3 regions of the Staphylococcus pseudintermedius genome follow, and region 3 is predicted to be linked to each of the others. Evidence: riboswitches for the same ligand, from Rfam matches in the RefSeq annotation. Region 3 holds a riboswitch; each other region holds the start of a gene.
What was found. Region 3 has a riboswitch for S-adenosylmethionine ahead of P3U61_RS03400 (M20 family metallopeptidase). Riboswitches for the same ligand answer to the same signal wherever they lie in the genome.
Positions count from the first base shown of each region.

Region 1: another riboswitch for S-adenosylmethionine. It lies ahead of metK (methionine adenosyltransferase); the one in region 3 lies ahead of P3U61_RS03400 (M20 family metallopeptidase).
Region 2: another riboswitch for S-adenosylmethionine. It lies ahead of P3U61_RS09220 (methionine ABC transporter ATP-binding protein); the one in region 3 lies ahead of P3U61_RS03400 (M20 family metallopeptidase).

Region 1 is NZ_CP120150.1:1,029,932-1,033,216, reverse strand. Features, by position in the region: gene P3U61_RS04895 (NERD domain-containing protein) at 1-69, opposite strand, end outside; gene metK (methionine adenosyltransferase) at 157-1,356, opposite strand; SAM riboswitch class I at 1,461-1,572, opposite strand; gene pckA (phosphoenolpyruvate carboxykinase (ATP)) at 1,820-3,285, shown strand, end outside.
Region 2 is NZ_CP120150.1:1,958,122-1,961,406, reverse strand. Features, by position in the region: gene gcvH (glycine cleavage system protein GcvH) at 51-431, shown strand; gene P3U61_RS09230 (toprim domain-containing protein) at 510-905, shown strand; gene P3U61_RS09225 (thioredoxin family protein) at 871-1,188, shown strand; SAM riboswitch class I at 1,226-1,335, shown strand; gene P3U61_RS09220 (methionine ABC transporter ATP-binding protein) at 1,431-2,459, shown strand; gene P3U61_RS09215 (methionine ABC transporter permease) at 2,452-3,147, shown strand; gene P3U61_RS09210 (MetQ/NlpA family ABC transporter substrate-binding protein) at 3,167-3,285, shown strand, end outside.
Region 3 is NZ_CP120150.1:757,379-760,663, reverse strand. Features, by position in the region: gene ldmS (L-aspartate--L-methionine ligase LdmS) at 1-595, opposite strand, end outside; gene P3U61_RS03400 (M20 family metallopeptidase) at 598-1,716, opposite strand; SAM riboswitch class I at 1,881-1,986, opposite strand; gene P3U61_RS03395 (S-ribosylhomocysteine lyase) at 2,282-2,752, shown strand; gene P3U61_RS03390 (DoxX family protein) at 2,814-3,167, opposite strand; gene P3U61_RS03385 (pyrimidine-nucleoside phosphorylase) at 3,179-3,285, opposite strand, start outside.

The sequences.
Region 1 (3,285 bases), 270 kb from region 3:
AATAAAGAATAATGCTGCTACAACAATCGCAGCAATGAGGCCGATTTCCATTGGACCAAATTGTGTCATGAGCAATACCTTCCTTTATCACTTTTCTACAGTTATTTCTATTATATTAAATAACTATAAAATTAGCGATAGTTATCATCAAGAATTTTATTTTAATGTATTCACTGTTTCTTGTAAAACTTCAACTTTATCTGTACGTTCCCATGGCAATTGCACATCGTTACGACCGAAGTGACCGTACGCCGCAGTTTGTTTATAAATCGGCTTTTGTAAATCTAACATTTGAATAATACCTGCTGGGCGTAAATCAAAGTTTTGTCTTACCGCTTCGATTAATATATTTTCGCTTACATTACCAGTACCAAATGTATCAATAGCAATCGAAACAGGTTGTGCTACCCCAATTGCATATGCCAATTGGACTTCGCATTTATCAGCGAACTGAGCTGCTACAATATTTTTAGCCACATAACGTGCCGCATACGCAGCTGAACGGTCTACTTTTGTCGGATCCTTACCAGAAAATGCACCACCGCCGTGACGTGCATAACCGCCATAAGTATCAACAATAATTTTACGTCCTGTCAAACCTGCGTCACCTTGTGGTCCACCGATAACGAAACGGCCTGTAGGGTTGATGAAAAATTTTGTTTCTTCATCTAATAATTGTTCATCTACAGTTGGATAAATGACGCATGCTTTAATATCATTTTGGATTTTTTCTAGTTCAATTTCTTCGTGATGCTGTGTTGAAATCACAATCGTGTCAATACGTTTCGGTTGATCATTTTCATCATATTCCACTGTAACTTGAACTTTACCATCTGGACGCAAATAATCTAAAGTACCGTTTTTACGTACTTCTGATAAACGTTTTGACAATTTATGTGACAAGTCAATCGGTAATGGCATGAATGTATCTGTTTCATTCGTCGCGAAACCAAACATTAAGCCTTGGTCACCGGCACCTGTGTTTAATACTTCTTCGTTTCCTGCTTCACGGTATTCTAGAGCACGGTCCACCCCTTGTGCAATGTCAGGTGATTGTTCATCAATCGCTGTTAACACTGACATCGTTTTGTAATCATAACCATATTTCGCACGTGTATAACCAATTTCTTTGACAGTTTCACGAACGACTTTTGGAATATCTACATAAGTTGACGTCGTGATTTCACCAACGATTAAAGCCATCCCTGTCGTTACCGTCGTCTCACAAGCTACACGCGCATTGGGGTCTCCTTTTAAAATTTCATCTAAAATTGCGTCTGAAATTTGGTCGGCAATTTTGTCTGGATGCCCTTCAGTAACTGATTCTGAAGTGAATAAACGTCTGTTATAAGTCATAATAAACTCCTTTTTGTATGTATTACGAACATTCTCTATCTGAGCTCAATAAAAAAGAGCCTTTCAACACTATAAAATAGAGTGAAGGCTCTAACGTCCATTCGCTCTTATCGTTCAGACTAGTATTGTGTCTGCAAACGGTTTGGCACCTTTCTTCGTTAAAAGAGGTTGCTGGGTTTCATTGGGTCCATGTCCCTCCACCACTCAGGATAAGAGAATCCGTTAAAATCATATTACAAAACTTTATTACCGATGTCAATTTCATCTTACTGGGCTTTTCAAAATGATGTTTGAAGCACCTTTATCCTTTGCATTTGTTTTTCTACTTTGGTGTAACATTACTTTACTTTCTTTATTTTATCTTAATTTTTTTCTTAATTGAGTAGGGATTATTTAACGAATATGTTATACTCTTGAATTGTAAAGGCTTACATTGCCGAAATTACTTTGGAGGGATATTATCATGTCATTCGACAAACATGCGATTGAAACAGTAGCTAACAAGCCGAGTTCACATTTTCAACTCACAACGACTGAATTGTACAACAAAATTTTAAAGAGAAATGAAGCCGAACTGACAGAATTAGGTGCAATCAACGCGAAAACTGGGGAGTATACGGGACGTTCTCCAAAAGATAAATTCATTGTTGACAATCCACAAGTTAAAGACGACATCGATTGGGGTTCTATCAACCAACCGATTTCAGAAGAAAAATTCTTGAATCTTTATGAAAAAGTTGTGGAGTACTTAGATGAAAGAGATGAGTTGTTCGTATTCAATGGTTATGCAGGTAGCGACCAAGAATCACAACTGAAACTCACAGTTATCAACGAATTTGCATGGCATAATCTATTTGCTCAAAACTTATTTATTAAGCCCACTTCAAAAGAAGAAGCAGCAAAAATTAAAGCAGACTTCACGATTATTTCTGCACCACGCTTTAAAGCAAATCCTGAAGTGGATGGCACGCGTTCTGAAACATTTGTCATCATTTCATTCAAACATAAAATCATTTTAATCGGTGGTACAGAATACGCTGGGGAAATGAAAAAATCTGTGTTCTCCATTATGAACTATTTATTGCCACAACAAGGTATTATGAGTATGCACTGCTCTGCCAATGTAGGTGATAAAGGTGACGTCGCATTATTCTTTGGTCTTTCTGGTACAGGAAAAACAACACTTTCAGCAGACCCGAATCGTAAATTGATTGGTGATGATGAGCACGGTTGGAATGAAAATGGTGTCTTTAATATTGAAGGCGGTTGCTATGCGAAAGCCATCAATCTCTCTGCAGAAAAAGAGCCACAAATTTTTGAAGCCATCCGTTACGGAACAGTGTTAGAAAACTTAGTCGTTGATGAACAGGGTTACATTGATTTTGATGACAACAAATATACTGAAAATACGCGTGCCGCATATCCTATCAACTATATCGATAACATTGTGTTACCTTCCAAAGCATCACATCCAAATACGATTATTTTCTTAACAGCTGATGCGTTCGGCGTCCTGCCACCGATTTCGAAATTAGATAAAGATCAAGCGATGTATCATTTTTTAAGTGGTTTCACATCTAAGTTAGCAGGTACAGAACGTGGTATAACAGAGCCACAACCATCATTCTCAACATGTTTTGGCGCACCATTCTTACCGTTACGTGCAGAAGTCTACGCTGAATTGTTGGGTGACTTAATCGACAAACACGACGTAGATGTTTACCTTGTCAACACAGGTTGGACAGGTGGACAATATGGTGTCGGTAACCGTATCCAATTAAAATACACTCGTAAAATGGTAAATGACGCGATTAACGGTAAATTAAAAACAGCTACATTTGAAAAAGATGACATTTTTGGTTTATCGATTCCAACTAAAATTGAAGATGTCCCAACAACGATTTTACAACCTAAAAATGCATGGACAGA
Region 2 (3,285 bases), 1.2 Mb from region 3:
TGTGTCATGATTAACTTGTAACCGTAATCATTAAATAGGAGGGGATTCAAGTGGCAGTGCCAAGTGGATTAAAATATTCAAAAGAACATGAATGGGTAAAAGTTGAAGGAAATACTGCAATCATTGGTATTACTGACTTTGCACAAAGCGAACTTGGGGATATCGTTTTCGTTGAGCTTCCAGAAGTAGAAGACGAATTAACAGAAGGCGAAACTTTTGGTAGTGTAGAATCTGTTAAAACAGTATCTGAGTTATATTCTCCAGTATCTGGTAAAGTCGTTGCAGTGAATGAAAACTTAGAAGATGCACCAGAAGCAGTTAACGAATCACCATACGAGGAAGCTTGGATGGTTAAAGTTGAATTGAAAGACGAAAGTGAACTAGACGCATTATTAGATGCAGCTGGTTACGAAAAAATGATTGGCGAATAATATCAAAATGAGAACTCCTGGGTAATTTAGTTATCAAGGAGTTTTTTATACTCAAATATTTTTTAGAAGGTGAAGACCATGACGATGATCCATAAGGTTATTGTTGTTGAAGGGAAATCTGATAAAAAACGTGTTCAAGAAGTGTTGTTAGAGCCTGTCGAAATTATTTGTACTCATGGCACGATGGGAATCGAAAAGTTAGACAATATGATTGAATATTTGTATGATAAACAAGTCTACATTTTAGTCGATGCAGATGCAGAAGGTCGTCGCATTCGCAAATGGTTTACGACATATTTGAGTGAAAGTACTGGTATTTTCATAGATACAAAATATAGTGAAGTTGCCCGTTGTCCACGCGATTACCTCTCAAATGTATTGCAGCATTTTGACTTTAAGGTGAAGCAAGACTTTTATGTAAAAGGGAAGTATTCATATCATGAGTGTTTCAAAGCAATTGAACAATATATCTAAACATTTTGATCAAAGTGTACATCTGATTTTTGGTTACACACCGATGTGTGGCACATGTAAAATAGCAGAACGCATGTTGGATATCTCGAATGAAATCACCCAGTTGCCGATTGTAAAGTTAGACCTGAATTATCACCCTGAGTGGAGCCAAGAAAAAGAAATTCAATCGGTCCCTATTTTAATCATCATGCGCTACGATCAAGAAGTAGAGAGGCTCTATGCATTCCATTCTGTGCCGTACTTGCTAGAAAAATTTAAAAAAGTCATTGACGACAGTGAATGACGATGATAATATAATAATCAATCGAATAGTCAGAAAACTCTTATCCAGAGTGGCGGAGGGATGTGCCCTATGAAGCCCGGCAACCGTCTATATTATAGAAATGGTGCCAATTCACATAAAGCAACGATTTGCTTTTGAAGATGAGAGAAAAGCGTTTATATTGATGCTTTCTCTTTTTTCTTTAAAAGGGAAAGCATTTTTTATTCCAAATTTTTTAAAGTAGCAACACAGGGAGGAACAGTATGATCACACTTAAAAATATAGTGAAAAAGTACGAAAGCAAGACGAAATCTGTTACTGCTGTTGATGGTGTCAATCTTGAAATTGAAAAAGGTAAGATTTACGGCATTATTGGATTTTCGGGTGCAGGTAAAAGTACTTTAGTCCGTTTATTTAATCATTTAGAAAAACCAACCTCAGGGGAAGTGATTATTGGTGGTGACAATATCGGACAATTAAGTCCAGATGAATTACGACGAAAGCGTCAAAAGGTAAGTATGATTTTCCAACATTTCAATTTATTGTGGTCAAGAACTGTACTAGAGAACATTATTTTTCCACTTGAAATTGCTGGCATGCCGAAAAATGAAGCGAAAAGACGTGCACAAGAATTAATTTCACGTGTGGGCTTACAAGGTAGGGAACATGCCTATCCATCAGAATTGTCAGGAGGCCAAAAGCAACGTGTCGGTATCGCGCGCGCATTGGCTAATGATCCAGAAGTATTGTTATGTGATGAGGCAACAAGTGCATTGGATCCTCAAACGACCGATGAAATTTTAGATTTATTATTACAGCTCAAAACTGAGAAAAATTTAACAATTATAATGATTACACATGAAATGCATGTCATTCGTCGTATTTGTGATGAAGTGGCAGTTATGGAAAATGGCCGTGTAATTGAAGAGGGAAAAGTGTCACACATTTTCGAGCACCCACAACATCAAGTGACACGCCGATTCGTTCAAGAGGATTTGAAACCGAGTGATGATAGCGAGGATTTAGCAAAAACTTTTAAATTAGATAAAGATGAAGTCTTGGCTAAACTGATTTTTTCTGGTGAAAACGCAACACACCCAGTTGTATCACATTTAACCCAAAAACACGGCATTTCAGTGAATATTTTAGAGGGTAATATCAAGCATTCTAAAACGGGTACATTAGGTTATCTATTGTTACACATTGAACAATTTTCGAGTATCAACTTTGATCAAATTCAAGCAGAGTTAAGGGCGCAAAACGTTGAGATAGAGGTGGTTAGCCATGGGTAAAAGTTTTAGCGAAATCTTGCAAGAAATGATTACAATGCCAAATGTACGTTGGCCGGATGTATGGGAAGCGACGTACGAAACATTGTATATGACCGTTATTTCAACAGCGTTTTCATTTGTTTTAGGTTTAATCTTAGGTGTGATTTTATTTTTAACATCCAAGAGTGAAACGAAAATCGGACGCGTCTTTTACAACATTGTATCGTTCGTGGTGAATTTATTCAGGGCGATACCGTTCATTATTTTAATTTTGCTCTTAATTCCATTTACAAGTTTGGTGCTTGGTACGATTAGTGGTCCAACAGGGGCATTACCTGCATTGATCATCGGTGCTTCACCATTCTATGGCCGTTTAGTGGAAATTGCATTAAAAGAAATTGATAAAGGTGTTATCGAAGCAGCACGTTCAATGGGGGCAACAACTTGGAATATCGTACTTAAAGTGCTGATTCCTGAATCATTACCCGCGCTTATTTCAGGTATTACTGTAACAGCAATTGCATTAGTCGGTTCAACAGCGGTAGCCGGAGTGATTGGTGCTGGAGGATTAGGTAACCTTGCTTACCTTACAGGGTTCACGCGTAACCAAAATGATGTCATCTTAGTATCAACTATTTTAATTTTAATTTTAGTATTTTTAATTCAATTTCTTGGGGATTGGATTACAAATAGAATTGATAAACGTTAATGATTAAGGAGAATGTGGAATGAAAAGGATTTTATCAATTATTGTTATTTTAGCTTTAGCCATTGGACTTGCTGCATGTGGAAATAAGTCAGCAGAAAAAAAGGATGACAAAAAAATCGTTGTTGGTGCTTCGCCAGC
Region 3 (3,285 bases):
TAGCTTTCTCCAAATCATCCTCGTTATAACAAATCATGACGCCATAGCCCCCTGCAGTCGGCAAGTCATCTCCTGGTTTAATGACGAGTGGCAACTCCCATTGTCGGACTGCTGTTTTGAAGTCTTGAAATGCGACAATTTCACGCTTAGGTATATATTGACCGCCTGTCCATTTCGGAATTAATGATTTATTATTTAAGTCTTTGAATAACTGTTTGTCCATCGCATAGTGCTTCGCGTCAACAATATTATCTCCATGGACATATTGGAAATAAATTAAACGTGATTGCTCTTCTGTCAGTTGTTTTAATGTCTGTTCATAACTTGCTTGGTCTTGAAACGTAATGACATTTTCTGGAATGTCTCGCCCTATGAGTTGGAATAACTGTTGTAATTTGTCGGTGACACTCGCTTCATGAACGATGATTGGCAATTGTGCAATCAGCAATTCACGCCCTGTTAAAAAGTTGGATTGATGCTCATCTGGTGCGAGCCAGGGATTCGAAACATATGAGGGTCTTGACGAGTAAACGATGTTCGTATCATAAATTTCTCCCATTGTTAATTGACTTCGATATTGAATATTGTGTGCCATTGTCATTTCTCCCTTTTATGTTGATGCTCCTTTTGTATTTCTGCTAATAACGTTTGATCTTGTATTAATTTAGCCCCCATTAATGCGATCATTTTCGCGCCTTTAATGAGTGCATCATCCCCCATTGGACTTGCGGCCGCTTCACGAAAACGGTGGGTATGACCGACTAAACTTCTTGGCCCAATTTTGACGTGTGGATGTATCGTTGGCACGACATGACTGACATTCCCCGTATCAGTCGAGCCGTAACCAAAATCATCATGACTGACTTCTTCACCGAGTTCCGTTGCGTAATGTTCAAATAATTGATCTAACAATGGTGATTTAATGAATTCATTCACACCGTTTTGAATCGGTTCAAATTCAAATTCACATCCTGTTTGTATTGCCGCACCACGGGCAATATCATGCACTCTTGAAGTGAGAACATCCAAGTCTTTTCTTGTTGTTGCACGTGTATAAAAGCGCGCATGTGTAAAGTCAGGAATAATGTTCGCTGCTTGACCGCCATCTAAAATGACGCCATGCACACGTTCAGTCTTTTTAATATGTTGACGGAGTTGTGCGACCCCATTAAAATAGCTCAACATCGCATCTAAAGCGTTGCGTGCTTCTTCAGCATTTTCTGAAGCGTGCGCACTTTGACCATAAAACTTAATATCTAGAACGTCTACAGCAAGTGTTGGAATGGTCGGATAAGTTTCATTACCCGGATGAATCATTAAGGCAACATCGACGTCATCAAAGAGCCCTTCTCGTACGTATGATGCCTTCGCACTCCCATTTTCGCCACCTTCTTCTGCCGGACAACCGAACAGTATAACTTTACCTCCAATGTCATCTACTACTTGTTTTAATGCAATCGCTGCTAACATACTTGATGTACCGATAATATTATGACCACAAGCATGCCCTAAACCTGGCAATGCATCATATTCAGCGAGATAACTAATGGTCGGCCCCTCAATTTCTGAGTCATATGTGGCAATAAAACCTGTAGAATGCCCAGCAATGTCACGCTCAACTTCAAAATTGTGTTCTTTTAAATTTTCAATCAGCAAACGCGATGCAAAAATTTCTTCGTTACCGAGTTCTGGACGTCCGTGAATTTGATGACTCATATCTATATAAGCCCATCTATGTTGATCGATATAATCTAAAATACGTTGCTCTACTGTTGTCACCGTGTTACTCCTCCTTAAACAAAAAATGTTATCCCCATTTACACCCAACACAAATATTGATAAGTGTGACTGATGTATATATGTGATAACATCTTTGCCTTCATTTATCTTTCAGCATTTACACTGTTGGAATTCGCACCTTTATCGCCGTTAGATGAGGTTGCTGGGTTTCATCGGGCCAATTCCCTCCACCACTCTTGATAAATATTGATTCAATTTTGTAATTATTTTAACGAACTTTCCGTACTTTGTCATGTCATTTTTAACACTCTTCAAAATTTTCATACTATATTTTACCCTTTTTGCAATACATTTTCATTTCGAGACGCCTTTATGCTATCTTACAAAAAATTTTTTAAAAACAATAATCCCTATTAAACCACTCGTAATAATAGGTTTAAAGCTCCTTTCCCTATTATATCGGCATTTAAACACTTTGTCCCCCCTTTCATCTTAATTGGAATATGTTAAAATGGATTTAAACATGAAGGAGGTCATACCAATGCCAAAAATGAACGTTGAAAGTTTTAACTTAGATCATACGAAAGTGGTTGCACCATATATTCGTCTTGCTGGTAAAATGCAAGGGCTCAATGGAGATGACATTTACAAATATGATATTCGTTTCAAACAACCGAACAAAGAACATATGGAAATGCCTGGACTCCATTCTTTAGAACATTTAATGGCTGAAAACATTCGTAACCATTCAGACAAGGTTGTCGATTTAAGTCCAATGGGTTGCCAAACAGGGTTCTACGTCTCTTTCATTAACCATACCGATTATGATGATGTATTAAACATTGTCGAACAAACGTTACAAGATGTTTTAGCCGCTGATGAAGTCCCTGCGTGCAATGAAGTTCAATGCGGTTGGGCTGCTTCACACTCATTAGAAGGCGCAAAAGAAATCGCACAAGCCTTTTTAGATAAACGTGACCAATGGCATGATGTCTTTGGTACAGGTAAATAAATATTCAAAAAACCGAGCAACGACACGACTTTCAATGTGTGGTTCCTCGGTTTATTTTTCATTATAATTTCTTAATGATATACATGAGTACAAATTGCATTGGGAGACGTCCATATCTCGCAGTATCTGATAATGGTTTGTCACCTAACGGCAATTTTTTACGTGCCATGTAAATGTTGGCTGGAAAAACGGCAAGTAAAAATGCATTAATCCAATTTTTCAATGCGTCTGACGGGCGTCGCAACACTAATAACGCACCAATCACAATTTCGCACACTCCTGTCACAAGTACAGCTGTCTTACGTAAAGGTAAATACGTTGGCACAATATTTCTAAATTGGCGCTCTTTCGTGAAATGCAAGACACCAATAGCCATAAATGCGAGACCTAATACAATGCGACCTAATTGTTTCATCCTATCACCCTTTATTCAGTAATGATTGTATGAATAAGCTGTGGCTGTTCTGCGTGGTCTGAAATCGTAATGTTATCATACAATTTTTGTTTGACTTGTTCTACATCTTCACTATTCG